DNA from 2 places in the Carnobacterium sp. AT7 genome. Region 2 is predicted to be linked to the other one. Evidence: predicted binding sites of a transcription regulator. Region 2 holds the regulator's gene; the other holds the start of a gene.
The links. The regulator LexA, encoded in region 2, represses DNA repair genes until DNA is damaged. The targets are predictions, from matches to a motif close to CNAACANNTGTTNG.
Positions count from the first base shown of each region.

Region 1: CAT7_RS08540 (Y-family DNA polymerase) is a predicted target of LexA. The motif match lies at 4,275-4,288, and genes of this name have one in related genera.

Region 1 covers NZ_ABHH01000021.1:9,371-24,858, forward strand. The annotation lists gene CAT7_RS08515 (ABC transporter ATP-binding protein) at 1-549, opposite strand, end outside; gene CAT7_RS08520 (MarR family winged helix-turn-helix transcriptional regulator) at 568-1,014, opposite strand; gene CAT7_RS08525 (aldo/keto reductase) at 1,137-1,988, opposite strand; gene CAT7_RS08530 (aldo/keto reductase) at 2,025-3,005, opposite strand; gene CAT7_RS08535 (GNAT family N-acetyltransferase) at 3,399-3,980, opposite strand; gene CAT7_RS08540 (Y-family DNA polymerase) at 4,316-5,614, shown strand; gene CAT7_RS08545 (hypothetical protein) at 5,611-5,982, shown strand; gene CAT7_RS08550 (hypothetical protein) at 6,004-6,315, shown strand; gene CAT7_RS08555 (hypothetical protein) at 6,581-6,772, opposite strand; gene CAT7_RS08560 (pyridoxamine 5'-phosphate oxidase family protein) at 7,051-7,428, opposite strand; gene CAT7_RS08570 (SHOCT domain-containing protein) at 8,556-9,224, shown strand; gene CAT7_RS08575 (LysR family transcriptional regulator) at 9,667-10,449, opposite strand; gene CAT7_RS08580 (YeiH family protein) at 10,565-11,599, shown strand; gene CAT7_RS08585 (GNAT family N-acetyltransferase) at 11,697-12,335, shown strand; gene CAT7_RS08590 (FAD/NAD(P)-binding protein) at 12,639-14,138, opposite strand; gene lepA (translation elongation factor 4) at 14,553-15,488, opposite strand, start outside.
Region 2 covers NZ_ABHH01000020.1:23,436-38,923, forward strand. The annotation lists gene msrA (peptide-methionine (S)-S-oxide reductase MsrA) at 1-214, shown strand, start outside; gene CAT7_RS08385 (YozE family protein) at 219-440, shown strand; gene deoD (purine-nucleoside phosphorylase) at 474-1,181, shown strand; gene CAT7_RS08395 (S41 family peptidase) at 1,285-2,775, shown strand; partial or broken gene lepB (signal peptidase I) at 2,935-3,479, shown strand; gene lepB (signal peptidase I) at 3,503-4,156, shown strand; gene ylqF (ribosome biogenesis GTPase YlqF) at 4,229-5,083, shown strand; gene CAT7_RS08415 (ribonuclease HII) at 5,094-5,867, shown strand; gene lexA (transcriptional repressor LexA) at 5,929-6,552, opposite strand; gene CAT7_RS08425 (DUF896 family protein) at 6,716-6,955, shown strand; gene tkt (transketolase) at 7,087-9,090, shown strand; gene CAT7_RS08435 (YneF family protein) at 9,253-9,489, shown strand; gene CAT7_RS08440 (ABC transporter ATP-binding protein) at 9,588-11,339, shown strand; gene CAT7_RS08445 (ABC transporter ATP-binding protein) at 11,339-13,120, shown strand; gene CAT7_RS08450 (lysophospholipid acyltransferase family protein) at 13,164-13,784, opposite strand; gene CAT7_RS08455 (DEAD/DEAH box helicase) at 14,053-15,488, shown strand, end outside.

The DNA of each region.
Region 1 (15,488 bases), on a different contig from region 2:
TATAAAATAAGGATGTACACGATAGATTAAGCCGATTAAAATAAATGCGACTATCGGAACAATAATTAAAATAGTTAACGACAATTTCAAATTCGTATAAGCTGCCATTGCAAACGCAAAGGCAATCATGAAAGGTGCTCGAATAATCGTTTTTAAAACCATTTGAAAAGCCATTTGAATATTTGTAATATCTGTTGTCAGTCTGGTAATCAGGCTTGATGAAGAATATTTATCAATATTATCAAATGCAAATGTTTGAATATTTTCGTAGATGTCTTGACGAAGATTTGTTGAAAGTCCTACTGCAGCATCGGAAGAAAATTTCCCGCCCAGTACTCCAAACAACATAGAAAAACAAGCCAACACAAACATTAGTGAACCTATTTTCAAAACATAGCTAAGATCGCCTGCTATCAACCCTTTATCAATAATTTTTGCCATGAGAAAGGGGATGAATATCTCAACAGCAACTTCTAATGCCATAAAAAGCATCGTTAAATAGGCTGGTTTCTTATATTGTCGCAAAGATTGCATTAATTTTTTATACATTATTCTTATCCTCTCCTTTTAATCGAGCAAGTATGCCTGCTCCATTAAATCATGAATCCGGTAAATTGTTTTTATTGTTAAACGCATCTCTTCTTCAGGAATAGCTTTTAAAACCTGACTATTTTCTTGATGAAAATCATGAAAAACTGTTTGATATAATGCTAACCCTTTTTTGGTTAACTGAATATTTACTACTCGCTTATCGTTTAGGTTTGATTCTTTTTTTATATAATTTAAATCTTCTAGCGTTGCGATGTTTTTTGTAACACTAGGTAACGTTACACCAATAGACTCAGCAATGTCACTGACACGTACCTCAGTTAACTCCTTTGATAAGTTATACAATGTTTTGATAATATAAACGTGTCTTTTTTGTAATTCAGGAGGTGGTTCAGGTAAGAACCGTAACGTTTGTTTGGCGCTAAAACAGGCATCAATATATTTTTCAGATAGATGACTATCCATGGCTTTTTCTCCTTTCAAATTAAGTTACTTAACATAGTTACTATAGGTAACTATGTTAGCAAAAAAAAGAATAAATAGATAGTTAAATCTACTTATTCTTTCAAAGTAATTTTATTTAGTCTTTATTTTCTTTTACCTAAGCTTGTTAAAAATTTAACTGTCTCTGGATCGTAATGAGAGAAAAACAAACTTTCTTTTTGGTTTAATCCTAGAATCGTTGCCATTTCTTCATCCGTCAATGAAAAGTTAAAGACATCAAAATTTTGAATCATACGCTCTTTTGTGACTGTTTTAGGAATGACCACAATATTCCGTTGAATCAAATACCGTAAAGCAACTTGCGCTACAGATTTGCCATAGTTCTCACCGATTTTTTTCAATGTTTCATTGTTAAAGAAATCATTTCTCCCTTCAGCGAATGGTCCCCATGATTCAATTTGAGTATTGTATTCTTCCATAATACTTTGAGCTTCTACTTGTTGGTTAAATACATGCGTTTCAACTTGGTTCACCATAGGTTTGATTTCGCTGAACTCAGCAATATCAATAAAACGGTCCGGATAAAAATTACTAACCCCAATGGCTTTTATTTTTCCTGCTCTATAATATTCCTCCATCGCACGATAAGTTCCATAGTAATCATTAAACGGTTGGTGGATCAAAACCAAATCCAAATAATCAGTTTGCAATTTTTCCATAGACTCTTCGATGGAAGCTTTTGCTTTTTCATATCCTGCATTTGAGATCCAAACTTTTGTTGTGATAAAAAAGTCTTCACGAGGAATTCCGCTCTTCTTCACAGCATTTCCAACAGCAGATTCATTCCCGTAGGCTTGTGCGGTATCAATTGAACGATACCCTACCTCAATGGCTTCACTTACAACACGTTCACATTCTTCAAGATCATTTACTTGATACACTCCATAACCTAAAATTGGCATTTTTATGCCATTTGCTAACGTAACTAATTCCATTTAATTGGCCTCCATGTTTTTATTTTACTTATTTCTCTATGAAAAACCAACAATGCGATGTGGAATATAGGGTTCTTCTAAAAATTGAACATCTTCTTGAGTAAGTTTAAAATCTACCGCAGCAACAGCTGTTTCTACATGTTCGAGTTTAGTTGCTCCAATGATCGGTGCAGCTACCCCCTCTTTTTGCAAGAGCCATGCAAGTGCTACATGCACTCTACTGACTTCATAACGTTCCGCTAGTTGTGCAACTCTTTCAATAATTTCAAGATCCTGATCAGCTGTTTTGTCATATTTAAGACGCGCTATCTTATCCGTGTCTGTACGTTTTGTCTGAATCGATAAATCTCGTGTCAAGCGACCTGAAGCTAAAGGACTATAGGGCGTCAGAGAAATTTTTTCTGATAAGCAATAAGGAATCATCTCGCGTTCTTCTTCACGGTAGATTAAATTCAAATGATCTTGCATAGATATAAATTTAGTCCACCCATTCCGTTCTGCTATATTTTGTGCTTTTTGAAATTGCCAAGCATACATTGAAGAAGCACCAATATATCTTGCTTTACCAGATTTCACGATATCATGCAGTACTTCCATCGTTTCCTCTATGGGCGTATCATAATCCCAGCGATGAGTAATATATAAATCAACATAATCGGTTTGCAATCGTTCTAAACTTTGGTCAATTTGAGAAAGAACAGCTTTTCTTGATAGACCTCCACCGTTTGGACCATCAAACATATGACCATGGACTTTTGTTGCTAATACGATCTCATCTCGATTAGCATACTCTTTTAATGCTTTTCCTAAAATTTCTTCACTTTTCCCAATTGAGTAAATATTCGCAGTATCAAAAAAATTGATACCCAGTTCCAATGCTCGTTTAATAATCGGGAGACTTTCATTTTCATTTAATACCCATTTGTGAATCCATTTTTCTGGATCTCCAAAACTCATTGCTCCTAGACAAATCCTTGAAACATCCATTCCTGTATTTCCTAGTTTAGTATATTCCATCTATTCACCCCTTAACTAATAATGAAGCTATCTCATAAGGTTCATTTTACTAAATGATGCTTGTTCTTACTACTCAAAAGCCTTTTCAATAAAAGTTACCTTATTAGTGACCAGGATACACCTTGAAGTGAACTTTAAGTCAAGTAAAAACAACTTTTTTTTAATGAAGAAAATTCAATATTCCTTGGACTATGTTAATCATAAAAGTAAAATAACTGAGTCGTCGATTGCTCAATTAAATTGAGTTCAGTTCCCACTTTTGCCCAATGTAGTTACTTTTTTAAAAACAGAATAAGACTCCCCTATGTTAGTGGACTTTGCATTAGGATAATCTGATTCCATATACCAGTGTCTATAATCTATTGATTGATGATGACATTATTTTTTATGAGCCTAGTTTTTTTTATTCTGTATGCTAGCTAAAATACTCATAGCTTTTTGATAATCTACGTTAGGGCTTCCATCTAAATTATTATCTGTGATCTCAAACCCTAGTTTTTGATACAAGTGAATTGCTGCATAACTCCACGTTTGAGTGTGCAGATAAATAGGTGAATTTTTTTCAAGTTCTTGCAATAGTTTAAGAGTTCGATTTACCATTGCTTTTGCGAGTCCTTTTCCTTGATAACCTGGTTTTACAGCTACCCAATGAACTAATGGGTAACGCACACCATTCGGTGATTCCTTCCACCAAGCTAAGCATGTGCCAACCTTTTCTCCTGAAGAATCTACGACAAATAACAATCGCGTTCTCAGATCTTTAGAGTATGGCGCAAATTTTTCCTCGAAGTAATTCAATGCTAGTCCCTCATTCTCAAATTCCGAAACAGCCGTTTCAATGGCTGCCCATCCTACTTCATCGCCCTCTTGATAACTTTTAAAGTAAAAACCTTCAGGTAAAACGGGTTCATTAACTGGAAGATTTTTTGAACGATACATCCAAATTTCCGCATATGGAATTGTTTTATCTAACAAAAAAGCACCATCTTTCTTTTATTGTTGAAAATAATTAACGATTTTTAGAACATTATACTTAAGACCTACTCTTTCAATCTTTTATTCATGCCACAACAAATGACTCGAACAATAAAATTTTAAATATACTTAATTTTATTATAATACTAGCACTATTTATAAGAAAGTGTTTTAAATACGTTTATATAACTCATGAACTAGTTAGTACAAAAGACTCAATATTTGAGTTTCATTTTTAAACCTCTTATTTTCTTTTGAATAGAACTATTTTTTATGTGTGTTCGCTTTACAAAAAGAACAAACGTTCGTATAATAGAATGAAAGGAGGGGTTCTTATGTCATTCAATTATGCTAAAGAACGAAGCGATGATATTTTTTGTATTGACGTTAAATCTTTTTATGCGTCTGTGGAATGTGTTGAACGTGGCTTACATCCTCTAAAAGCTCTATTAGTTGTTATGAGTAACGCAGATAAACCCGGTGGCATCGTGTTAGCTGCTTCGCCAATGGCTAAAAAAGTATTAGGTATTAGAAACGTTACTAGGAAATGGGAAATCCCTTATCACCCGGATTTGGTTATCGTACCACCTAGAATGAGCTATTATATTAAAAAGAATACTGAAATCAACGATATTTTTCGTAAATACGTTTCTGATGAAGATCTACATATTTATAGTATCGACGAATCGTTTATTTCTGTCCGAGGAAGTCTAAAACTGTTCAAAAAGAAAAGTGCTTATGAACTGGCTAGAATGATTCAATACCATATTTTTAAGAAGACCGGTCTATATGTAACGATTGGCATTGGCGACAATATGCTGATGGCTAAACTAGCTTTAGACAATGGGGCCAAATATAATTCAGAATTGATTGCGGAGTGGCGTTACGAGGACGTTCCGAAAACAGTTTGGAAAATCGAAAACATGACAGACATGTGGGGCATTGGAAGTCGAACAGAACGACGATTAAATAGTTTAGGCATTAAGACAGTCTATGACTTAGCACACGCAAATTTCTATCAATTGAGAGATTCAATGGGCTTGATTGGTGAACAACTTTATGCTAATGCTTGGGGTATCGACCGTAGCGATATTAGAGACTCCTATCGTCCTTTAGAAAAAAGTTATGGCAACTCTCAAATTCTCAAAAAAGACTATTTTAAAAGACAGGAAATCAAAATTGTTATTCGTGAAATGGCTGAACAAGTTGCTACCCGAATTAGAAAGCATCATTGTCAAACAGGATGTGTCAGTCTTTCTGTTAGTTACTCTAAATATGAGGAAAAAGATGGTTTTTCGCGCCAATTAAAGATACCAAGTACTTCTAATACAAAAAAATTAGTTGAATACTGCTTTGAAATCTTTAATAAGTATTACGAGGATGACAAATCCGTCCGGCGCATAGGAATTACCTATTCAAAATTATCCTATACGAGTGATATTCAATTGGATCTATTTGAAAATCCGACTGAACAAATTACAAATGAAAAATTAGATTTACTAGTCGATAAAATAAGAGATAAATATGGTTTTCAATCATTAGTACATGCTAGTAGTCTTATGGATGGCGCAACAGCTATTAATCGTAGTTCTCTTGTTGGTGGTCATGCTGGTGGAATGGAGGGCATAAAATGAACTATTTAAATGAGGAATACCATGATCGTGGTATTAAAAAATGGGCAGGATTTTATTTGTCAGAACATACAGCTGCTCAAGAAAATTTAACGGCGGAGATGAAGAAAGTCAATCCACAAAAAAAACAGATGGATTCTGAAGAAATTACGTCAGTAATAAATGAAGCTATCCTAAAGAATAAATCCGTTGCTATACAGATTGAAGCGGTAGACCAAAATGGATATTACAAAGATGATGTCATTGGTCTAGTTATTGGCGGAGATGAATTAGGTATTTATGTAAATGATACAAAAATTGATTTTGATGAGATTCACAACATTCAATTTGTTAGTTTAAAAAAATGGACTAATCTTACTAATGACATTTAATAATAAAATGGAGGGGAACTCATGAATACTGCTATTATTACGGGGAAGCTTGATTCAGATATTAAAGTAATCAATACAAAAAACAACACACCTTTCTGTAGATTCACTCTGCTTTCGGATGGTCGCAAGTTTAATTGTTTGATTACTGGAAAGAAAGCTTTTGGTTTTATGTATGAGATAAAACTTGGTTCAGAAATTACGATTGAATCAGTCATTAACGATCGCAATCAATTAGTGGTTCAAAAATTCAAACTATTAAGCCCACCTAATTACTTTGGACAGGTATTTGATTATAAAGGTCACCGAATGCCACACAAAAAGGTTATGTTTTAAGGTTTATTCTTATTATTGTTACTATCTAAATAGGTCAACAATTTCAATAAGTTAATCCGCCCATTATTTTTAATACAAGTTTGGTAGTTGCCTAATCAATTTAAGCAATAGATTCATCGATTATCCTGCATATCAGGTGTAGGATAATTTTCTATTTTATTGTACGTATTATTATAATGTATTTCCTTTACCTTTCATTACACCAATAAACTGATTTAACATGCCTAGAATACATAAAAAAGACCCCAGAAAGGAGTCTTAAAAATTATTTCACTTTATAAATAACTGTTGTAAGTAAAATATGTGGTTCAGTCAGAACTTGAGTGACTGAAACAATTTCTCCTTCATTTTCACTTACTTCTCCTAACAATACTTCTAAATCATTTTGTACGGTTTCACGACCTTCGAATTCTCCCAAGGGATTACTCGCAACAGTTAAAACTCGATAGTTCACCATTTGTTATCCCTCCTTTCTAATACACATATTATAACAGAAAACGTTTCCAACACTATACAGATAGCTCATAAATTTTTGACTGTTTTATGAACTTCAGTCAAATGCTTAACCTTTTATCTTACATAATTCAATTTCTACTTTATCTGCAAATAACTGAACCAAACTATTTTAATTTTTACTCTTAAACCCTATGTAATTAAAAGTCATCAAAAAAGTCCACGATCTTTTTAACAAAGATACTCAAAGTGGACAAAATTTTGGATAATAAACGCGTTGTTTTAAAGAAGTTGTTTAGCTGATTCAATCGTGATTTCAAGTAATTTATTAATAAAAGAGTATTCTTTTTTCATTTGTTCAAATTCGGCGCCGCAATCTGTGAAACGCGCTTTACCTTCAACTAAAAAACCGGTTCCTTGATAATTATTGAATCCCTCTACTTCACGACTTCCTAATGTTAAAATCACTTTATCATTTTTAGAAACATCATTTTGAGTGCTGGTAAATCCTGCAATGGGGATTAAAATACGTTCATCCTCTGTAATACGAATATATGAATTCCAAGTGCATCTAACATTTGGTTGATCCCCACTTCCCCATGAAGTTATGGATACAACTCCCTCATTTTTACTTACCTCAATAAATTTTTCGCTTAACATATTTTGCCTCCTCTTAATATCTTGCTATAATAGTTCATGGCTGCTTGAAGCGAGCGTACATTATAAATTACACAAACTAGATAAGCAGAAATCCAACATATTGATTGTAGTATATATTCTCTAATATCCAATTGATTTAAATCAATTATTTTCAGCAGTTGAAATGTAAGAAACGGATGCGTAACTAAAATGAAAATAATCATAAAAAATGAATTGTCTGTTGTTTGAGTTTACTTTTGACAGGACCATCTATTGCTAAAGAAAAAAGCTAAACTAAGCAATAAAAGACGTTAATCTTATTTAAGCAATGTCCTCACAAATTAATGAGGTAGTCCCTTTTTCTCCATTACTGCAAAGTAATTATTCTCGCTGTTTGCAAAATTGAATACTCTCCTTGAAGGTATATCCATTATTTCTCCAACTGTAACATGTTGCTTTTCTCTGCATCCTTTGTTGGAGCAATAAATTGTAAATACCCACACACCTGTATCTAACTTTTATTTTTTAGATACACAAAATCCTTTTATAATGCTAAAATAAATTACATAAAACACGTTATATAAATGCAGTGGAATTTATTTTATGGAGGCTATTTAGTGGATAACTTTATTTTATTTATAAACTTTATACTATTCATTGCTATACTAATTTATTTGATTCGATCTTTATTAGCCTTTATCAAGGATAGAAACAATAAATATCAGTGGATCCATCCGCTAAGTTATTCATTTTTTTTCATTTATTTCGCACTTTTAAGTACTGATTCAGATTGGTTATTTTACGCCGGTTGGCTATTAATGGTTTTTTCATTTTTTATCGATCATATCGCTAATAAATATAAAAAAGGGGTAAATGTGTTTAATCCGTCTGATACCTCTAAGAAAAAAGCTATATTATACAAAGTTACTCTATACATATTTCCAGTAGTGATTCTACTTATAATTTCACTTTATTTTATAATTCCTCAAAAATATTAAAAGCAATCAGACTTTTCTGTCTTTATTTTTAAAATGGAGCATTATTTATATATATACTTTAAACAAGTTACCCGCTGACCTAGTGTAATTCTTTTCTATTTATTTTAATAATCAGTTTAGTACGTAAAACAAAAAAATGGAGGAATTAAAATGACTGTAGGAAATAAATCAATGTTGCAGATTAAAAATGGACGAGAAAAAATTGGCGTTAACTTTACTGGTTTAACAGAAATAATACAAAACGAAGAAGGTTTAATCTTTTTCAATAAAAAAGAACCTATTTATTTTGAATTGCTTGAATATGCTTTTGATGGTGCTGTTTACAATACTGTTGTTGAATCAAAACAAAATGGGCTATCCGTTACTAAAGAAAAAAATAAATCTAAGAAAAAAGCTCAATTAAGGAAGATTGTTGGAGGAGCTATTTTAGGAACAATGTTATTTCCAGGTATAGGTACATTAGCAGGTGCATATGTAGGAGGAAAAAATAGAAATAAGAAAAAAGAGAAAAACAATTCAGTTACCGAAGATAGTTATCGGGTTATTAAAACTCAGAAACGAGTAGAAGTTCCTAGCACAGCTATGTTGAAATTAAAAAACATAACCACTTCAGAAAAATTCAGCATCCAAATCGTTTGTGATTCTTCTAAAAATGCTCAATTAATAAACTTTAAAATTAAAAATCCTACACCTACCTCTCTTGTAGATATTTCTAAAAGTAATGTTGAACAAATAAAAGAATACAAAGAGCTTTTAGATTTAGATATCATTAACCAAGAAGAATTCAACAAAAAGAAAGTAGAAATATTAAATCTATGATAAAGCTAAGAATTTAATATTTCTTAGCTTTATCCAAAAAAGAACTGCTATTATAGCAGTTCTTTTTTGGAAATTATTATAAAAATTAACTAGCTCCTACAATCAATATATAGTGACTGCTATGAAGTAGAGTTAAAATTCGTTAGCATCTTCTTAGATTACTTTTTTTGTTATGATAACGCTTTGTAACATAATGTTTCTTTACAAACAAATAAACCTTCCGATAAGAATAATATAAATTTATTCTTATCGGAGGGTTTACATTTACTGCCATTATTTTATTGAGATTAAATCCGTATAAATTTTTTTAGTCTATCATCGATTTTACAATCAATTTTAATTTGGTCAATCTACCAACCTCAAAAAATTTTCTATTGTTTCCACTCCTCTTAACTGAATCCTTTTCAAGTAAATCAAATAAAACGGATGTACTACACTGAAATCACTTAACGGAATCTTTTTTAAGATGCCGTTTTTTCAGTTCTTCTTCAACAGCTTTCTGATACACAAAAGTAATGCCTACATTTTTTCCAACCAGTCTTTTTATTGCACCAATACTTCCAATCGTCATAACTTTTGAAAAGCTATCTAAATGGATTCCTTTATTTTTTATGGCTGTTTCAAAAATAAGCCGTGATCCAGATCCCTCTTCACGCACCAAAATCGTCGTAGAAAATAAGTCATTAATGCTTTGATCCTGTTTCCATAAAGAGCATTTCTCGGAACAGACAGCGATAAACGGTTCTTCAGCAATCTTTTGAAATTCAAATATTGATTGATTGAATTCCCCTTCCACAAGTGCAAAATCGATTTTCCCATGTTCCAATAGTTCGATTAAATGTCGAGTATTGTCTGTTACCATCGAAATATCATGTGTTGGGTATTGATTTAAATACGACTCAATGAAGTCCGGCATCATATATTCCCCAATCGTCAATGAAGCTCCAAATGTAAGAGTAGTGTGTTCTACAGTAGAAGCTAATTGTTTTTGCACTTTAGTGATTTCTCTTTGCAGCAAATAAAGATCCTTTTGCAGTTGCATGCCTTTAGCTGTTAAGGACAGTTGTCTGTTTTCATAGCGAATCAGTTCGACTCCTAATTCCTGCTGCAAATGCTGGATGTGTTGAGTAACCGCGGGTTGAGTAATGTGCAGTCTTTTGGCTGTTGCGGTGTAATTCATTTCTTCTGTCAACGTAAGAAACGTTTGGTATCGGTAATCTAACATCTCAAACAGTCCCTTCATAATATTATCTTATAAAGATATAATAAATGATTATTTTATTTTATACAAATTACCTTATATGATAAACCTATAAACAAAGGATTGAAGGAGATTTAATATGTATACTCAAATGAAAAATACCCGTTCCATCTTACCTGGTCTAATGATCAGCATCCTAATTTCACTCATCAGTCAGTATTTGACCAATTTTATACCGAATCTAGGTGCAGCACTGATTGCTATTTTTCTAGGTATCCTTTTAGGAAATACTTTTTTGAACAAACCTTATTTGAAAAGAGGAACTAAATTTTCTGAAAAAACACTCTTAGAGTGGTCGATTGTATTAAACGGCATGATTTTAGATTTTCAAATCATCAAGCAAGTTGGTTCTGCCGGATTTATTTTTGTGATTCTCCAAATGGTCTTGACGATATTATTTGCTTATTGGATTGGTCGAACTATGAAGTTTAATAAAAAGATGTCTTTATTGATGGGTGCGGGTAACGCAGTCTGTGGCTCTTCTGCTATCGGGACTGTTTCTCCGGTGATTGAAGCTGATAAGAAAGATAAAGCCATGTCTATTACTATAGTCAATGTCATGGGGACGCTATTGATGGTCTTATTGCCTATCCTCTCTTCTGTTCTGTATCAAAATGAAGTCGTTCAAACATCTGCTCTGATCGGTGGAACAGTCCAATCTATCGGACAAGTCGTTGCTTCAGCTAAGCTGGTCAGTACGGACGTAACTAATTTATCCATTGTCTTTAAACTCATGAGAGTTCTCCTCATTGTTGGTGTAGCCTTATGTTTCAGCAAATTAAATACCAAAGAGGAAGAACCGCTATTTTCTAAAACGACTACCAGCTCAACTTCTGAAGTGAAAAAGAGTTCTAGTCTAATGACTGTTCCTTGGTTTATTATCGGCTTCTTCTTTTTGTTCATGCTTAGAAGTTTTCTGCCTTTGCCTTCCCTAGTGATCCACAGCTCGGAAGTCATCAGCAACCAATTTGAGATTACTGCTTTAGCTGCGATTGGACTACAGGTCAAGTTCTCTGATATCTTAAAAGAAGGACCTCGAACTATGCTGTACGGTTTACTGATTGGCTTCTTCCAAATCGTATTGGCTGTTGTATTAATTACTTGGCTGTTCTAATAGAATCATTTACTAGATAGAAAAAGTCGTTTTACATCAATGATTCCAGTAGTTAGTTGCACATAGAGAAATACTTTCAAACAAGGAGAGCATAGAAATGAAACAAGAAACTATCTTAAGAAAGATGATCCCCGAGGACTATGATTCTATTTTGAATTTAGTGATTAACACTTGGGATTATCGGTCATGGGTCCCAAACAATTTGGTAGCCTCAATGGCCGATTTTTTTCTAAGTGATCTATTACTAGAATCAGACGATGTTTTTGTTGCTCAAATAGGTGACGACATAGTAGGAATTGTAGCAACCGGATTAGTAGACCAAACCAATATTCAGAAAATCAGTACTAGGAAGAATATTTCTTCATTGGAAAAAATATTACGCATTACTGAACCTGATTCGATCTTTTTGAAATACATTCAAACGCTGGAAATCAATGAATTCCTTTTAGAAAAAAGCCAGAAAAATTATGACGCCGGTTTAAATTTGCTTATCGTGAAAGAAGAATTTAAAGGATTGGGTATTGGTGGACTGTTGTATAATCATTTTTATGATTACCTTAAACAACACCAAGCAGAAAACTTCTATTTGTTTACCGACAACTCTTCTAATTACCATTACTATGAACACAAGGGTCTATCCCGCGTAGCTGAGAAAAAATATTATTGGGAACCAGGAAATAATGATACCTTAGAAATTTACTATCTATATGAAGGAAAACTAAACTTATCCGACTAAACGAATTAACCGTTCCAGTTCAAAGTTTATTTTATGAATATATGAATGACATACAAGCAGTTGAGTTGATTCGTCATCTACAACTTTCTTATACTCCACATGTGTTCGATCGAATATTTTTTTACCTCATAGCGTTAATTTTTCGTAACCTTCGATTTCCATATAAATTCCTCTTGCATTCATATAGCTTGTTCCATTTGCGTACCCTTAATATAACAATAATCCGGCCATTCCGAAATTTATACGCATGTGAACAAAAAAGCCCAGAACCACAAAGGGTTCTGAGCTCATTTCATTGTTAAATTATCGTTCGTCCATAAACGCTTTTGCTGTATATTGGGCTTGCTGAATCGTTTGCCCGGCATCATTATTCTCATGTTGTGTTCCACCAATTAATAGACCGAGGAAGAATAAATTATCCATACGTCCATATTGTTGGTTAAGCACACGACACTGTGGCCAATCGACTAAGATAAATTTCCCATTCACATGCGGCAGAATTAATCGGCGATGGAATAGATTTTTAATTAACTCAGAGTGTTTAGTCAGTATTTCAATATTGTTTATAAAACCTGTTGCGTTAACGACAATATCAGCTTCGGCTTCGCTATCCTCCGTCACAAATTGGAAGCGTCCATTTTCTAAAACATTTACTTCTTTTAAACCAGCAACGGTTTCTACTTTACCCGCATCGATTAATTCAAATAACCACTGATAGCTGTAGTAAGGTACTTTCGTTTTGAAAAACAACATAATCTGATAATAGTTTTTCATATACTCTTGTTGGTCTTCACCTGACAATGCATTATATAAATGCGGAAGATTTGGAACAGAATTAGCCGCGTATTTCTGAACAGCTGCCAATTCCTGGTCTTTCATATCAAATGCTTTGCGGAAAACGTCTAGCGTTCCTGATTTATAACGATTATAAACTGCCATAGGCTCAGCATTCTCTTGTTTTAAATCATCTTTAATCGTATCGAGTATGACTTGGAGCGGAATAAACCCACCGTGTACTTCTTTTTGTTCTTCCACCCAATTTTTTGTTAAGTGATATGTAAAATCATCCTTCTCATAAGGAATAGCTACACAGTAGAACGGTTCTTTTAAATCATAAAATGTTAGAGGTTGCTCTAATTCATAATTAGACATGAAGAAACGCATCAAGTCAACACCTGTAGCACCACTTCCAACAACTGAAATCTTTTGATTATTGTCAAAATTTGCCAGTTTTTCTTTCATTGGGTAAGGGTTATGAATATAATTTTCAGTACCTTTTAAATCATAGAAATCATTGTATTCAGGATGTCCGACTGAAAAGAATACCGCATCATAGACACTATCTTGCCAGCCGTCTTCTGTTTTAATACGGTACACAAAATTGCCGTCTTGTGTGTCATCTGCTGGTTCTTTTGTTGCAGCATCTAGCACTTCAACGTCAACAACAGTATTTTGAACGTGGCGTACTTGTTCGTGCGTATAGAATGGGGAAAAGCGCTCCACTAAATATTTTCCATAATGTGGCCGTGAAACGAGTTGCTCAAAATTCGTTGGTTCTTTAAAATGATGTTCTAACCACTCCGTAAAATCTAATTCATTATTTTCATCCACACTCAACACATCCGAAGAGGTGTTTAACATAATTGATTCGTCGTCAGTTGGTTCATAAGGTAACCCTGAGCCTAGAGACTGACGGGGTTCATAGACATCGATTAAGTCATCCGCTTGGAAATTCGGATGAGTTATTAAACTTTTTAATACATTTGAACCAGAAATTCCAGCTCCTACAATAGCAATATCCATTGTTATCCTCCTATAACTACAAAACTAATCCAACTAATTATACCTGAATAATTCATACTTTTAAATATCAAGTTATTTTAGTCGTTATTTTTCAATTTCGGATCGGTTTATCGAAATTAAAATGTTTTTATCGATTTTCAAAGCTAAAGAAAATTTTTTTGTCTCATCCCACGAATTTTGATTTTGGTTCAAAACATATGGTACGCAAGAAATTAACCACACTGTATGCCAAGAGACTAAAAAAACAGCGTGAGTCCGTTGCCTCACGCTGCCTAAATCAGATTTTATTTTTAACTAAATTTAGCTCATCCACACCATTTGACGAAAAGCCAATTTATTTTGGTAAGCAAATGGTAGGCAAATCATTAAATCAAGTCATAAAATCCCCAATAAAAACACTGTTATATCAACGATTTATTCGTCGTCCATCTTAAGTACAGACATAAACGCTTCTTGAGGTACTTCAACTGATCCGACTTGTTTCATACGTTTTTTACCAGCTTTTTGTTTCTTCAATAGTTTTTGACGACGGGTTACGTCACCACCATATAATTTAGCTGTAACATCTTTACGCAAGGCTTTGATGTTTGAACGTGCAACAATTTTTTGTCCGATTGCTGCTTGAACTGGAATTTCGAATTGATGTCTTGGAATGATCGTCTTCAATTGATCAACAATGGCTTTACCACGGTTGAAAGCAAAGTCTTTATGGACGATAAATCCTAAAGCATCTACTTTTTCACCGTTCAATAGAATATCCATCTTAGAAAGAGCGCTCTTCTTATAGCCAATCATTTCGTAATCTAAAGAAGCATATCCTTTAGTACTTGATTTTAATTTATCAAAGAAATCATAAACGATTTCTGATAATGGAATTTCATAAACCACGTTTACACGGTTATCATCCATGTAATCCATTGTTAAGAAGTCACCACGTTTGCGTTGTGAAATTTCCATAACTGCACCAACGTAATCATTCGGAACCATGATTGTTGCTTTAACGTAAGGTTCTTCGATTGATTCAATTACACCTGGCTCAGGCATTTCAGCCGGGTTAGCTACGATTTGTTGCGTACCATCTGTTAAGTTAGCGTGGTAAATAACGGATGGAGCTGTTGTAATCAAATCTAAGTTAAATTCACGTTCAAGACGTTCTTGAATAACGTCCATGTGTAAAAGTCCTAAGAACCCACAACGATACCCAAATCCAAGCGCTTGAGACGTTTCAGCTTCGAATTGTAGAGCTGCATCATTTAATTGTAACTTGTCTAAAGCGTCTCTTAAATCGCCATAACGAGATGAATCAATTGGGTACATTCCACAATAAACCATTGGCGTCATTTTGCGGTA
Region 2 (15,488 bases):
AGATGAGAATCAAAGAAAAGTTGCTGAAAAATCCAAGCAACAGTTAAGCGAAAGCGGAAAATATAAAAAGCCAATTGTTACTGTAATTGAAGCCGTACAACCTTTTTATCCAGCTGAAGAATACCACCAAGAGTTTTATCAAAAAAATCCAGAAAAGTATGCTCAAGAAAAAAAAGAGCGTCTTGATTACCAGCAGGATAAAGAAAGGAATTAAGTTAATGCAACGTCCGTTTTATCATTATTTAATGACTGAAAGAGATCCATATAAAAAAGATGCTGTAACGTTATTTGCAAATGCCGTTTATTTAGATAATAGCTTTCCTAAACAATCAGAAGATTATCATGAAATTAGTCATTATTTGGAATTAAATGGTACTTACTTAGAAGAAATGACAACGTTTGATAAAGCATGGGAAATCTATTTGGATAAAGATAATTAAAAAAAACAACAAAACAACTAGGAGGAAATAATCATGAGTGTACACATTGAAGCTACAGAAGGACAAATCGCAGAAACGGTATTATTACCTGGAGATCCATTAAGAGCAAAATATATTGCAGAAACATTTTTAACAGATGTGGAACAGTATAACCGCGTAAGAAATATGTTTGGGTACACTGGAACCTATAAAGGCAGACGTGTTTCTGTCCAAGGAACAGGTATGGGAATACCTTCTATGATGATTTACGCTGAAGAATTAATAACAGGTTACAACGTGAAAAACTTAATCCGTGTAGGAACTGCTGGCGGAATGCAAAAAGATGTTAAAGTACGTGATGTTATTTTAGCGCAAGGTGCAACAACTGATTCAGCTGTTGTAAAAAATACATTTAATGATCAAGTACAATTTGCTCCGATTGCTGATTTTGATTTACTTAGAACAGCGTATGAAATTGCAACTGAACAAGGAATGAAAGTTAAAGTGGGGAATATTTTATCTGCTGATCGTTTCTACAATGCTGAACTAGATAAGAAGAAATTGGCAGATTATGGCGTACTAGCTACTGAAATGGAAGCGGCTGGTCTATACACGTTAGCAGCAAAATACAATCGTAGAGCGCTAGCTATTTTAACCATAAGCGACCATTTAATTACTGGAGAAGAAACTTCTTCAGATGAGCGTGAAAAAACCTTTAATGATATGATGATTGTAGCTCTAGAAACAGCGTTAAAATTCTAGTAAAAAGTGACCTTGTTTATTAAATTCTTAAAAGTAATGTAAGAAATAGACTAGAATGGTCGCGAATGTAGAGTCTAATTGAAAGTAGAGAGGAACCTTGCAAATGGAGAATGAACCAAAGAAATCACAAAAGCAAAAAGGAATCAAACCTTGGGCATATGGTGCTTCTCTCATAGTAGTTGCTGCACTTTCAATTGGTGGAACTGTTGCTGTTACAAACGCAAATGATGATAATGATGAAGTACAAAAAAATGTAAATTCCTCAGAATCCAGTGTTGCAGTAAATACAGAGGATTTTGAAAAAATCCAAGCTGTCTATGACACTTTAATGTCAGACTATTATCAAGGTGTAGAAGGGGAAACCTTGATTGAAGGTGCCATTACTGGTATGACTGAATCTGTGGGCGATCCGTACACACAATACCTCGATGTAGAAGAATCGTCTTCTTTAGATGAAAGTATTTCAGCATCCTTTGAAGGAATCGGTGCAGAAGTGATGAAACAAGGAGACAATGTTATGATTGTTTCTCCTATTGCAGGTTCACCAGCTGAAAAAGCAGGATTACAGCCGAACGATATTATTTTAAAAGCTGGTGATCAAGAATTAACCGGCATGAATTTAAATGAAGCTGTTTCACACATTCGTGGCGAAAAAGGTTCGGAAGTTGTTTTGTCTATTAGGCGTGGCGATTCTACCTTTGAAGTAACGTTAGTACGAGATACAATTCCGGTTGAAACCGTTGTTTATCAATTAGATGAAGAAAATCCAACAATTGGGTATATTTCCATTACGAGTTTTTCTTCACCAACTTATGATGATTTAGTAGCTGCGATAAAAGATTTGAGAAATCAAGGTGCAAAATCCTTTGTGTTCGATGTTCGTCAAAATCCAGGCGGTTTATTAAATGCGGGAATGTCAATTTCTAATCTGTTTTTAGAAAATGGCGATACTATTTTACAAACGCAAGAAAAGGATCAAGAGCCTGTCTCAATCGTCGCTGATAATGCGACAATGGGTGATTTTAAAGTTACTGAACCAGCTGTTTTATTAGTAGACGAAGGCAGCGCTAGTGCTTCAGAAATTCTAGCAGGTGCTGTTAATGAATCAGGAAATGTTAAACTAATTGGAACGAAAACGTTTGGTAAAGGTACAGTCCAAAATGTGGCTGCATTTAATGACAAAAGTGAGTTAAAAATAACGATTGCAAAATGGTTAACGCCAAGTGGAAAATGGATCAATGAAAAAGGCATCACGCCTACTATCGAAGTTGCTTTACCGGATTATGCGAATTTATTGATAATTGATGGATCAAAAACCTATCAATTGGGCGATGTTTCTGAGGAAGTTAAAAACCTAGAAAAAGTCCTTGATGCATTAGGTTATTCTGTAGATACTATTGATGGATACTTTGATGAAGCAACCCAAAAGGCTGTTAGTCAATTCCAAATCGATAAAAAGCTCCCTGTCGATGGTAAAGTGACAGGTGAAACGGCAACTCAACTCGTTGAATCGTTAAGAAAATTGATTGATGAAAATGATACTCAATATGAGGCAGCGATAAAAGAGTTGCAAGCCACTAAATCCAACGACTAATAAGCAATTGAGTTGTAAACAAAAACAGTTAAAACTTACTAGGGAAGAGAGGTAGGCGTTTTCTATCTCTCTTTCTTGGTCAGCACTGTGTTAAATAGATAGTTATTTGAAAAAAATTCTTGTATGATAGAATAAACAGATTGGTTTGGAGCGAAGGATATGGGGAAAAATTCGTGGAAGGAGTTTTCATGGAAGTGGTCTAAGGCGCTATTGTTAGCTGGATTGATCACTGTTTTATTGCGAAATTTCATCTTTATTCCTATGACTATTGAAGGTTCGTCTATGATACCTACCTTTCAACAGGACGATCAAATTATTGTCAAAACAATATATGATATAGAGAGATTTGATTTAGTTGTATTTCACGATTCTCAAATCGGACTCTTGTAAAAAGAGTAATTGGTTTACCTGGAGAAAAAATCCAATATGAAAATGATCAGCTTTATGTAAATGATAAAAAATTCGAGGAAAAATTTCTAGATAATGATTTAGTGAATAACGCTGGCGGAATTTGGACATCTGATTTCACCTTAGAAGAATTGACTGGAACTCAAGTAGTACCAGAAGATGAGTATTTTGTATTAGGTGATAATCGTAGATCAAGTAATGACAGTCGGTATTTTGGAAGTATTCCAGTTGAGTCAATTGTTGGAGAAACTTCGTTTATTTATTATCCTTTTAATCGCATGAAGAACGTTCAATAAACAATGAAAGTAGGGAGAAGCTATTGAGTAAAATAAATTTTTCTGATGATCAAAATCAAACAGAAAGATCTTTCGAACCTAGAAAGTCACGTCATCTTTCTTCGAGTCAAAAACGTAAAGAAAAAAAAAGTCTTGGAAGTGAAATTTTAAGCACACTACTTTATTGTATAGTAGCGTTAATCATTTTTTTACTTATTCGGCATTTTTTGTTTGCTCCAGTAAGTGTAGATGGTGAATCGATGGTTCCTACTTTAGAAGATCACGATCGTTTGATTTTAAATAAAGTCTCTAATATAGACCGCTTTGATGTTGTTGTTTTTCCTGCTCCTGATGAGCCTGAGAAACAGTATATCAAAAGAATCATCGGTCTTCCGGGTGACACTATTCGTTATCAAGATGATGTTTTATATATTAATGATAAAGCAGTTGAAGAAGAGTATTTGCAAAGTTCGATTGAATCCTATGCTACAGGAGGCAACTTTACCGAAGACTTTTCATTAGCCTCTAAAACGGGTGAAGAGACGGTTCCTAAGGGCAGCTATTTTGTGATGGGGGATAATCGTATAAATTCAAAAGATAGTCGTTTTTTTGGATTCGTAGATGCAACTACTGTAAGTGGTACAGCTAATTTCCGGATTTGGCCACTTAAAGAGTTTGGCTCAATAGACGAAGAATAAAAAAGAAATGTAAAAAAAGAAGATGAAAAAATTGTTCTTTTTTGTGTGTAAATAGAAAGGTGAAAAAATAACATGACCATTCAATGGTTTCCAGGGCATATGGCCAAAGCAAGACGACAAGTAACCGAAAAAATTAAATTAGTAGATGTGATATTTGAACTCGTAGATGCAAGATTGCCTTTATCAAGCCGCAATCCCATTTTAGACGAGATAATAGGAGAAAAACCAAGAATCATTATTTTAAACAAAAGCGATTTAGCTGATCCTGTTCAAACAAAAAAATGGGTGGAGTACTTTAATGAACAAGGAATAGCTGCAGTCCCAATTGTTGCACAAGAAGGAAAAGGCATGAAGCAAGTTATGGAAAAAGCAAAAGAAATTTTGAAACCAAAATTTGACAGAAGAGCCGCTAAAGGAATCAAACCACGTGCTATCAGAGCAATGAGTATTGGAATTCCAAACGTTGGGAAGTCTACTTTAATCAATCGTTTTATTAAGAAAAATGTGGCAAAAACAGGAAATAAACCAGGTGTCACAAAAGCTCAACAATGGTTAAAATTGGGCAAAGAATTGGAATTACTGGATACTCCAGGTATTCTTTGGCCTAAGTTTGAAGATCCAGCTATTGGACAAAAACTTGCTTTAACAGGAGCAATCAAAGATACCATACTTCAACTAGATGATATCGCTATGTATGGAATAGAATTTATGCGAGAAAATTATCCGGAATCAATTTCAAAACGATACCGCTTAAGTGAAGAGGAAATGACATTAGCAATACCAGAGATGCTCATGCTTATTAGTGAGCGCAGAGGATTTCGTGATGACTATAGCCGTGCAGCTGAAATGGTAATTTTTGAAATAAGAAGTGGTAAAGTAGGACGATTTACATTAGATATTGCTCCGGTTTCTTTACCTAAAGAATAGAGGAACGCGTGTGGAAAAGCCTTTAAGTATTGCAGCAATCAAAGAATTATTGTCAACCATTTCCGATTCAACCGATGAGCGACTATCAGCAATTAGGAATGATTCCCGTAAAGGGGCTGCGAGTGCATACAAAGCATGGGAAAATAAGTTGAAGAAACAGCAATCTATTCTTGATAAACAAGAAGAAATGCTTCAAATTGAACGTTATTTTTGGGAACAAGGTACGCAATACATCGCTGGAATCGATGAAGTAGGAAGAGGACCACTAGCTGGACCTGTTGTGGCTGCTGCAGTGGTATTACCGAAAGATTTTGATGTGTTAGGTATAAATGATTCTAAGCAATTGTCTAGTGCAAAACGAGAAGCATTATTTGAACAGATCCAAGAAGCAGCAGTAGCTATTGGAATTGGTGTAAAAGATCATCATATAATCGATAAAGTAAATATTTACGAAGCAACTAAATTAGCCATGATTGAAGCCATACAACAATTGCCTGTACAACCAGAACAATTATTGATTGATGCTATGCATTTACCAGTTAGTATACCGCAAGAAAGTTTCATCAAAGGGGACGCCAAAAGTATATCTATTGCTGCGGCAAGTATTATTGCTAAAGTAACAAGAGATAGAATGATGGCTGATTATGATGATTTATATCCAGGCTATGGTTTTGCTAAAAATGCTGGTTATGGAACTAAAGTACATTTAGAAGGATTAGAAAAACAAGGAGCATGTCCAATTCATAGAAAAACATTTGCTCCTGTAAAAAACGTACTAAAATAGGTACCGCGATATAGCCTAAAAAAACGAATGAATAGGAAACTATTCATTCGTTTTTTTTATATTATTGGATATGGCTACGGTATAAGCCAATAACTTTACCTAAAATAGTTAATTCATTAAGTAGGATAGGACTCATTGTATCATTTTCAGGTTGTAATCGATAATGATCTTCTTCTTTATAAAATCTTTTACACGTTGCCTCATCATCAACAGTCATAGCAATGACAATGTCGCCATTATTAGCGGTTCCTTGTTTGCGAATAATAACTTCATCACCATCAAAAATACCAGCATTAATCATGCTTTCTCCGCGAATAGTCAACATGAATAACGATTCATTTTCAAATTGTAAATTTGGAGGAAGAGGGAAATAATCGGTAGCTTCTTCTACTGCTAAGATAGGCTCTCCAGCTGTAACGGTTCCTAATAAAGGAATTTTGTCTAATGCAATCCCTAATTTTGTTAATCCTAAAGCTGTTAATTCAATGGCACGTGGTTTACTAGGATCCCGTTGGATATATCCATTTTTTTCTAAGCGGGAAAGATGTCCATGTACTGTTGATGTAGAAGATAAAGAAACGGCTGTTCCAATTTCTCTAACAGTTGGAGGATAACCCTTCAATTTAACTTGATTGTATATATATTGCAAAACTTCAACTTGTCTTGATTCCGGATTTTTACTCATAATAGATATAAACACCTCGTTTCTTTTTTTATCATTCTAAGATTACCATATATAGCACAACAAATCAAACAAACGTTCGTAGATAAAGAGGATAAAAGAGTGATTTTATCAAAGAAGTTTGTTATAGTTGAACCAGAAATAAAAAAAATGCTGGAGTGATTAAATGTTACCAAAAGAGCAGATGGAAAGAATAAACGTTTTAGCGAATAAAGCAAAGACCAAAGGATTGACCATACAAGAACAAGTAGAACAAAAAAAATTAAGAGACGCTTATATTGAAGCATTCCGAGGTGGAATGAGAAAAACAATTGAAGGTGTTAAAATAGTAGATGAAGAAGGTACGGATGTTACGCCTGATAAATTGAAAGACATCCAAAAAGAGAAAGGCCTTCATGGCAGATAAAAAGGTTTGTTCATAAATGGGATAAGCATTAGATTCTCCCATTTATGAACATTCTGTTCGTGAAAGCGTTGCACTTAAAGCGGAATAATAGTAAACTAATAGAGTACTAATAGAGAGTTCAAATCGAAAGGATGATTTTTTTGTTTGATAACACAGACCAGTTAGCAGTAAATACAATTAGAACACTAAGTATGGATGGTATACAAAAAGCCAATTCCGGACACCCAGGCTTACCTATGGGGGCTGCTCCAATGGCTTACGCATTGTGGACTAAACAATTAAAAGTAAATCCAAAAAACTCAAAATGGTTTGACCGTGACCGTTTTGTCTTATCAGCTGGACATGGTTCAATGTTATTATACAGCTTGTTACATTTAGCTGGATATGACGTTAAAATCGATGATTTAAAACAATTCCGTCAATGGGATAGTAAAACACCTGGACATCCAGAGGTTAACCATACTGATGGAGTAGAAGCAACTACTGGTCCTCTAGGACAAGGTATTGCAAATGGTGTAGGTATGGCTATGGCAGAAGCTCATTTAGCTGCTACTTATAATAAAGAGAGCCACACAATTGTTGATCATTTCACGTATGCTTTATGTGGAGATGGCGATTTAATGGAAGGTGTTTCAGCTGAAGCAGCAAGTTTAGCTGCTCATTTAGAACTTGGAAAATTAGTAGTTCTTTATGATTCAAATGATATCTCTTTAGATGGACCAACTTCAAAAGCGTTCACTGAAAATGTTGGACAACGTTTTGAAGCTTACGGTTGGCAACATATTCTTGTAAAAGATGGCAATGATTTAGAAGAAATCAACGCAGCAATTGAAGCTGCAAAAGCTGAAACGAAAAAACCTACTTTGATTGAAGTTAAAACAATTATTGGTTTTGGAGCTCCTAATGCCGGAACACACAAAGTTCATGGTGCACCACTTGGAGCAGAAGGAATTGAAGCTGCTAAAAAAGCTTATGGATGGGAAGGCGAAGATTTCTTTGTTCCTACCGAAGTAGCAGAACGTTTTAAAGAAACTATGGTAGATAAAGGAGCAAAAGCTGAAGAAGAGTGGAAAGCTGCATTTGAAGCATACCGCACTGAATATCCAGAACTAGCTAAACAGTTTGAAATGGCATTAAGCAATGAATTGCCAACAGATTGGGATGCTGAATTGCCAACTTATAATGTTGAAGATGATGCATTAGCTTCTCGTGTAACCGGTAGCCAAGCTCTAAATGCGATTGCAAAAAAAGTTCCATATTTCTGGGGCGGTTCTGCTGACTTATCTTCATCTAATAACACGATGATCGCAGATGTAAAAGATTTCCAAGCTGGTCAATATGATGGCAGAAACATCTGGTTTGGTGTTCGTGAATTTGGTATGACAGCTGCTATGAATGGAATTGCCTTGCATGGCGGTTCTAGAGTATATGGCGGTACTTTCTTCGTATTTACGGATTACTTGCGTGCGGCTGTTCGTTTAGCAGCTATTTCAAAACTCCCAGTAACATATGTATTTACACATGATTCTGTTGCTGTTGGGGAAGATGGACCAACGCATGAACCTGTTGAACAACTTTCTAGTTTACGTGGCATGCCTAATTTATCAATCTTACGTCCAGCAGACGGCAATGAAGTTGTTGCTGCATGGGAGTTAGCGTTGACTTCAACAGATCACCCTACAATGTTGGTATTGTCTCGTCAAAACTTACCTGTATTGCCTGGAACTAAAGAAGGGGCACGTACAAATGTTGCTAAAGGAGCTTATGTTATTTCAGCTCAAGCTGGTGAAAAACCAGAAGGGATTTTATTAGCATCTGGATCAGAAGTTGCATTAGCTATTGAAGCTCAAAAAGTTTTGAAAGAAAATGGAACAGATGTTTCAGTTGTTTCAGTACCAAGTTTTGATCTATTCGACAAACAAGATGCTGCCTATAAAGAAAGTGTCTTACCAAATGATGTACGAAAACGTGTATCTATTGAAATGGGTGCTACTTTCGGTTGGGAACGTTATGTTGGTTTAGATGGTGCTACAATCGGTATCGACAAATACGGTGCAAGTGCACCTGGTGCAACTGTTATTGAAAATTATGGTTTCACGGTAGAAAATGTTGTAGAAACATTCAATAACTTATAATATATGGCCATGTAAGTTGGTATTTTCACTTACATGGCTTTCTTTTGTGCAAATTTGTCATGAAATATGACTTTTTAGCTTCATAAATAGAATTTTAGTTTATTTTTTTACTATTATTTAGTACAATTAAGACTTGAGAGGTTTGAAAGGAGTGAATCAAAAATGAATTTAGGTCTTGCTATCTTTTTAATTATTTTAGCTTTGGTTGGTGGAGCTGTCGGTGGATTCTTTATTGCTAGAAGATACATGATGGATTATTTCAAAAAAAATCCACCAGTTGACGAAAACATGTTGCGTATGTTAATGATGCAAATGGGACAAAAACCATCAGAAAAGAAAATTAAACAAATGATGTCGTCAATGAAAACACAAACAACAAAAACGACTAAAAAAAAATAAGTGCATAAACTGGCTTATTAGAATGAATTGCGAACAGATTGTTATCTGTTCGCGTTTTTTTATTTTAATTAAGAATAAATAAAAGGTGGGGGAATAAGATGGGGATCTATAAAAAATTAGGTTGGTTTTTTAAACAAGAGAAAAAAGCATACGTGACAGGTGTTTTATTTTTATTTCTTGTAGCGATCATTCAATTAGTGCCTCCTAGAATAATAGGGATCATTGTAGATGAAGTTGCTCAAGGAACGTTAACGCTAACTAAGTTAGTTCAATGGCTAAGTCTATTAGGCATTGCTGCACTCGCTACTTATTTGTTTCGTTATATTTGGCGTGTGAATATTTGGGGAACCTCTGCAAAGTTAGAACGGATACTTAGAACACGGTTATTTAATCACTTCACTGAAATGGATAACAGCTTTTTTCAAAAGTATCGCACAGGAGATTTAATGGCTCATGCAACAAATGATTTAACAGCTGTTCGGAACGTTGCCGGTGGAGGGATATTGACCTTAGCTGATTCAATCATTACAGGCGGTACTACGATTATTGCGATGGCTTTAGTTGTTGACTGGAGATTGACGTTGATTGCTTTAATTCCACTCCCGTTGTTGGCTATAGCTTCACGCGTTTTAGGTTCTAAGTTACATGAACGGTTTAGAGGAGCGCAAGCAGCTTTTTCTAATATGAATGATAAAGCTCAAGAGAGTATTTCAGGAATGAAAGTGATAAAAACATTTGGTCAAGAAGATGAAGATGTTGAGGAGTTCAGTAATAAAACAAAACAAGTGGTTACTGAAAACAAAAAAGTGTATAAAATCGACTCTTTATTTGATCCTACGATTACTTTTATAATGGGAATTTCATACGTATTAACCATCGTAATGGGTGGAATCTATATCAATTCAGGTGTTATCTCGATTGGTGAATTGGTTTCTTTTATTAATTACATCGCTATGCTTGTATGGCCAATGTTTGCAATTGGACGTTTATTTAATATATTGGAACGTGGAAGTGCAAGTTATGACCGTGTTGAGAAATTACTTTTAGAGAAATCTAAAATTGTTGAAAGACCTGCTGCTTTAACTAAAGCAATTAAAGGAAATATTCATTATTCGGTTGAGAAATTCTCTTATCCTAAATCAACTGTTTTAGCGCTTAAAGAAGTTCACTTTGAATTGAAACGTGGACAAACATTAGGTGTAGTAGGAAAAACAGGAGCAGGGAAAACGAGTATCTTTAGGTTGCTACTAAGAGAATATGACCGTTATCACGGACGTATTTTGTACGGAAATGAAGATATAAGAAATTATACTTTAGATGCTTTGTTGCAGCATATTGGATACGTACCTCAAGATCAATTCTTATTCTCAACAAGTATCAAAGAGAATATTCGCTTTGCAGATCCAGATTTGTCACAAGAAGAAGTTGAAAAAGCCGCAGAACTAACGGCAATTCATACCGACGTCATGGAAATGCCTGATGCGTATAATACCGTAGTTGGTGAACGCGGGGTTTCTTTATCTGGAGGTCAAAAACAGCGGATTGCAATTGCTCGTGCCTTAATTATTAAACCAGAATTATTGATTTTAGATGATGCCTTATCAGCGGTTGATGCTAAAACCGAAGAAAAGATATTATCTGCATTGAAAAAAGAGCGTTCTGAACAAACGACGATTATTGCTGCGCATCGAATTAGTAGTGTGATGCATGCAGATGAAATTATTGTGATTGATAATGGAGAAGTGATTGAAAGAGGAACGCATATTGATTTGCTGCTTCAAAATGGATGGTACAAAGAAATGTTTGACAGTCAACAACTTGAAAGAAAAATTGAAGGAGGTGCAGACTAATGGAACAGGAATCAGTGTGGTCAAAATCATTTACAACTAAAGAACAAATGACAATTTTAAAACGGATCATTAAGTTTGCTTCACCTTTTAAACTTCAATTTTCAGTTGGTATCCTATTTGGCGTTTTATTAGCCGTTACAAACATTCTTTTGCCAAGGATTCTTCAAGTTTTTATTGATGAGTATTTAGCAAAAGGAACGGCTACAAACCGAGTTATCGGTCTGTTTGCCTTACTTTATTTTGGTATGACGTTAGTAAAAATTATTTTTTGGTATCTGAACTTGTATCTCTATAATATGGCTTCTGAGAAGACTGTTGAAAACATCAGAAATGCGATCTTTAAAAAGCTACACACGTTAGGTATGCGTTTTTTTGATCAAACTCCTGCTGGTTCAATCGTTACGAGAGTGACAAATGATACAGAAACGATTAAAGAATTTTGGTCAGTATTTCTTACGATCCTACAAGGGATATTAGCTGTAACAACATCGCTTTTCGCTATGTTGTTATTAGATGTTAAGATTTCTCTTTGGATTGTTGCGTTGATTCCAGTGTTAGGAGTCGTTATTTGGTATTATCAAAAATATAGTTCTCGCTTGTATCGTAACATGAGAGAAAAATTAAGCCTGCTAAATTCAAAATTAGCAGAATCGGTTAATGGTATGAGTATTATTCAACAGTTCCGTCAAGAAAAAAGGTTGCAAAAAGAATTTGACGAAACCAATATGGACTATTACAAATTACGTTATGCCATGGTAAAAACGAATTCCATTTTACTGAGTCCAGTAATTGACTTTTTATACACGTTCTCTTTAATTATGATTTTGGGTTTCTTTGGATATGAGTCATTGAATGGTCCCGTTAGTGTTGGTGTGATTTATGCATTCACTTCTTATGCTCGTAATTTCTTTAATCCTATGACAAGCATGATGGATAGTTTAAGTATTTTTCAAGATGGAATTGTTTCTAGCAGCCGTGTTTTAGATGTGTTAGATAATGAAGAATACACACCGCAACAAAATGAGACGGCTGAAGCTAAAATTCAAGATGCTAAGATTGAATTTAGAAACGTGAGCTTTTCTTATGATGGAAAACACACTGTTTTAAATAATATTTCTTTCACTGCATTTCCAGGTCAAACGGTTGCTCTAGTTGGACACACTGGAAGTGGGAAAAGTTCTATTATCAATGTGATGATGCGTTTTTATGAATTCAATGAAGGAGAGATTTTGATTGATGATATTCCAATCAAAAACTATCGGATAGATGAATTAAGAAAGAAAATGGGATTAGTTTTACAAGATTCCTTTTTATTTTATGGGACAATCAAAGACAATATTCGTTTGAAAGATCCTTCTATCACAGATTTTCAAATAGAAGAAGCGGCTCGATTTGTTCAAGCGGATACTTTTATTGAAAAATTACCGAATCAATACGATTCTAAAGTGATTGAACGAGGAGCAAGTTATTCAACAGGACAAAAACAATTGATTTCTTTCGCGAGTACAATTGTGACAGATCCTAAAATTCTGATATTAGATGAAGCAACGGCAAATATAGATACAGAAACCGAAGCTTTGATTCAAGAGGGTCTGAAAAAAATGCGCAAAGGGCGAACAACGTTAGCTATTGCCCATCGTTTATCTACGATTCGCGATGCAGATTTAATACTTGTATTGGATCATGGTAAAATCGTCGAACGTGGTACACATGATCAGCTGATTCAACAAAATGGTATCTACTTTGATATGTATCAATTGCAAAATAATGGTATCCACTAAAAAAACAAAAAAAAGAAAAGTCAGCGACTTTTCTTTTTTTTGTTTATTTTTTGTACTCATATTTAAATGTAGGGTCTATCTCTAAGTCCAATTGATCAAAAGCTTGTTGGATTTGTTCGTCAATCAATTTCAAGTTTTCTTTTGTTAGTTTAACTGTGCGATCGATAATAATCGGATCTCCAAAACGAACGGTCACTTTTTTTCTTTTTAAAATCCCGCCTAATTTCAATGGTCCTTGATAAACAGCTGGAATAATGGGTACGCCGCTTAGTTTAGCAATCGTAGCTGCGCCTCCTTTTATTTCGTTTGAATGTCTGGTTCCAGTAGGGAAAATCATTAGACTTAAATCGCCTTTTTTTAAGATTTTTACAGGCGTTTTAATCGCGCTAGGTCCTGGATTAGCACGATCTACAGGAAAGGCGTTGGCATGTCTAATGATCCAACTAAGAATGGGATTTTTGAATAATTCTTTTTTTGCCATAAAAGTAAACGGTTTAGGACTAGCAGCTAAAGCTAGATAAACAGGATCAATATACGTTCTATGTGGTGCAACTAATATATAAGATGAATCAGTGGGGAGTTTGTCGCGGTTTTCATAATGAGCATTGCCATTTAGGATCGCTAATAAAAAGCGTAAAGTGGCTCTTAATAGTCTATAAAACAAAATAATTCAACCTCTTTTTCATTCAATTTTCTAGTGCATTTTTATACTAATAGTATGATTCATAACCCATATTTTAGCAAGTTATTTTTGAGTTACCCCATTTGGAATGAAGATTCAAAGAATTTTATGATAAAAACAAGCTGAAATCCTATAGTAGTAAAAGAAAAAATTTTCTTTTTTAGCCATAATGACGTACAATAGAGAGATAGAAAAAAACGTGCTTGAAAACAATTATTTTATGAAAAGCAAGAAAGTAGGGGAATGTTGAATGAAATGGAGTATACCAGAACGCGTTATTGAGCAGGGAAGACAATATGTTGCAGAGAAACGCGTCCTTTCAGTCAACTCGTTTTTAGATAAGAAAATATGGTCTGCAGAAGTTATGGGAAGCGACATTTTTCATGTTGAGTTAGATGGTTCTACAAAAGAGGATGATTTTTGTGAATGTCTATATTGGAAAAACCATGGCTATTGTAAACATACAGTTGCTGTTGAGTTGGAATTGAGAGATAGAAAAATTAGTCGGGTTATGACAGCCGAAAATGCTAAACAAGTCGCTGTGGATTCTCCAAATCCAGGTCAAGAGTTAACGGAGTCCTTTACTCGGATATTTTTAAATGAAAACAGAAAAAAAACAACGGTAACCAAACAAAAACAATCATTAAAATTAGAATATAGAATTGAAATCAAACCAATGACAACTGCGCTCATAAGATCTTCATTTGATGTGCTTGCTCTTAGCCTTAAAGCTGGAACAGATAAAATGTATATTGTAAAAGATTTACCGTTATTTTTAGAAAGTTTTATAAAAAAAGAAACTGTTGAATTGAAATCAGGTCAGGAAATTAATTTCAAAGATATTTCTATTGAACAAGAAGATAGTGAGATTTTAGCGAATTTGTATAAGCAACAGAGATCGATTCAATTAATTTCGGGCGAACACAAAGATGCTAAATCACTCTTAGCCAATAGCCGGTTCTTGATTTTAATGACCGCTTTAGCCGAAGCAACTATTCAAGATTTGCAAGATAGCGGAAATTTAAACTTTATTACAAAAACAAACACCTATAAGACGATGATGTTTGTGGAAGAAAAAATGCCTTTTTCTTTTGACATCTCTCAAAAAAATAGTACGGTCACTTTATCTATCACAGGGCTAGCAGATAGTCATTTAAAAGAATACGATTGGTTTGTGTCTGATAACGTTGTTTTCCAACCATCGCTAGAACAAATGCGTGCGTATCGTCCGTTGCAACAGTTTTTGCAACGGTATGAAGGCGATAATATCATTATAGAATCTGCTGATATGCCTGATTTCACTGCTTACGTTATGCCGTTACTCGTGAAGATAGGAACGGTCTCTATAGATGATCAATTGAAAGACTCTTTTGTACAAGAGCCCTTATTAACAGCTGTCTATTTTGAATACCGTAATGAAGCGGTACATGCTACCGTAGAGTTTAATTACAAACATATGATTTTATCTACAGATCCTACTAAAAATCAATTGCCAGAAGAAGGCGTCCAGATTATTAGAGATAGTGAAAAAGAAATGAAAATCATCAATCAATTAATCGGATTTGATTACCACCGAACTGAAACAAGTTATACGAAACGAATGGTTCGTGATGATGACTTTTATGCATTGTTTACGAAAGAAATTCCAACATTAGAACTGGATGCTACTGTTTATGTAGATGATTT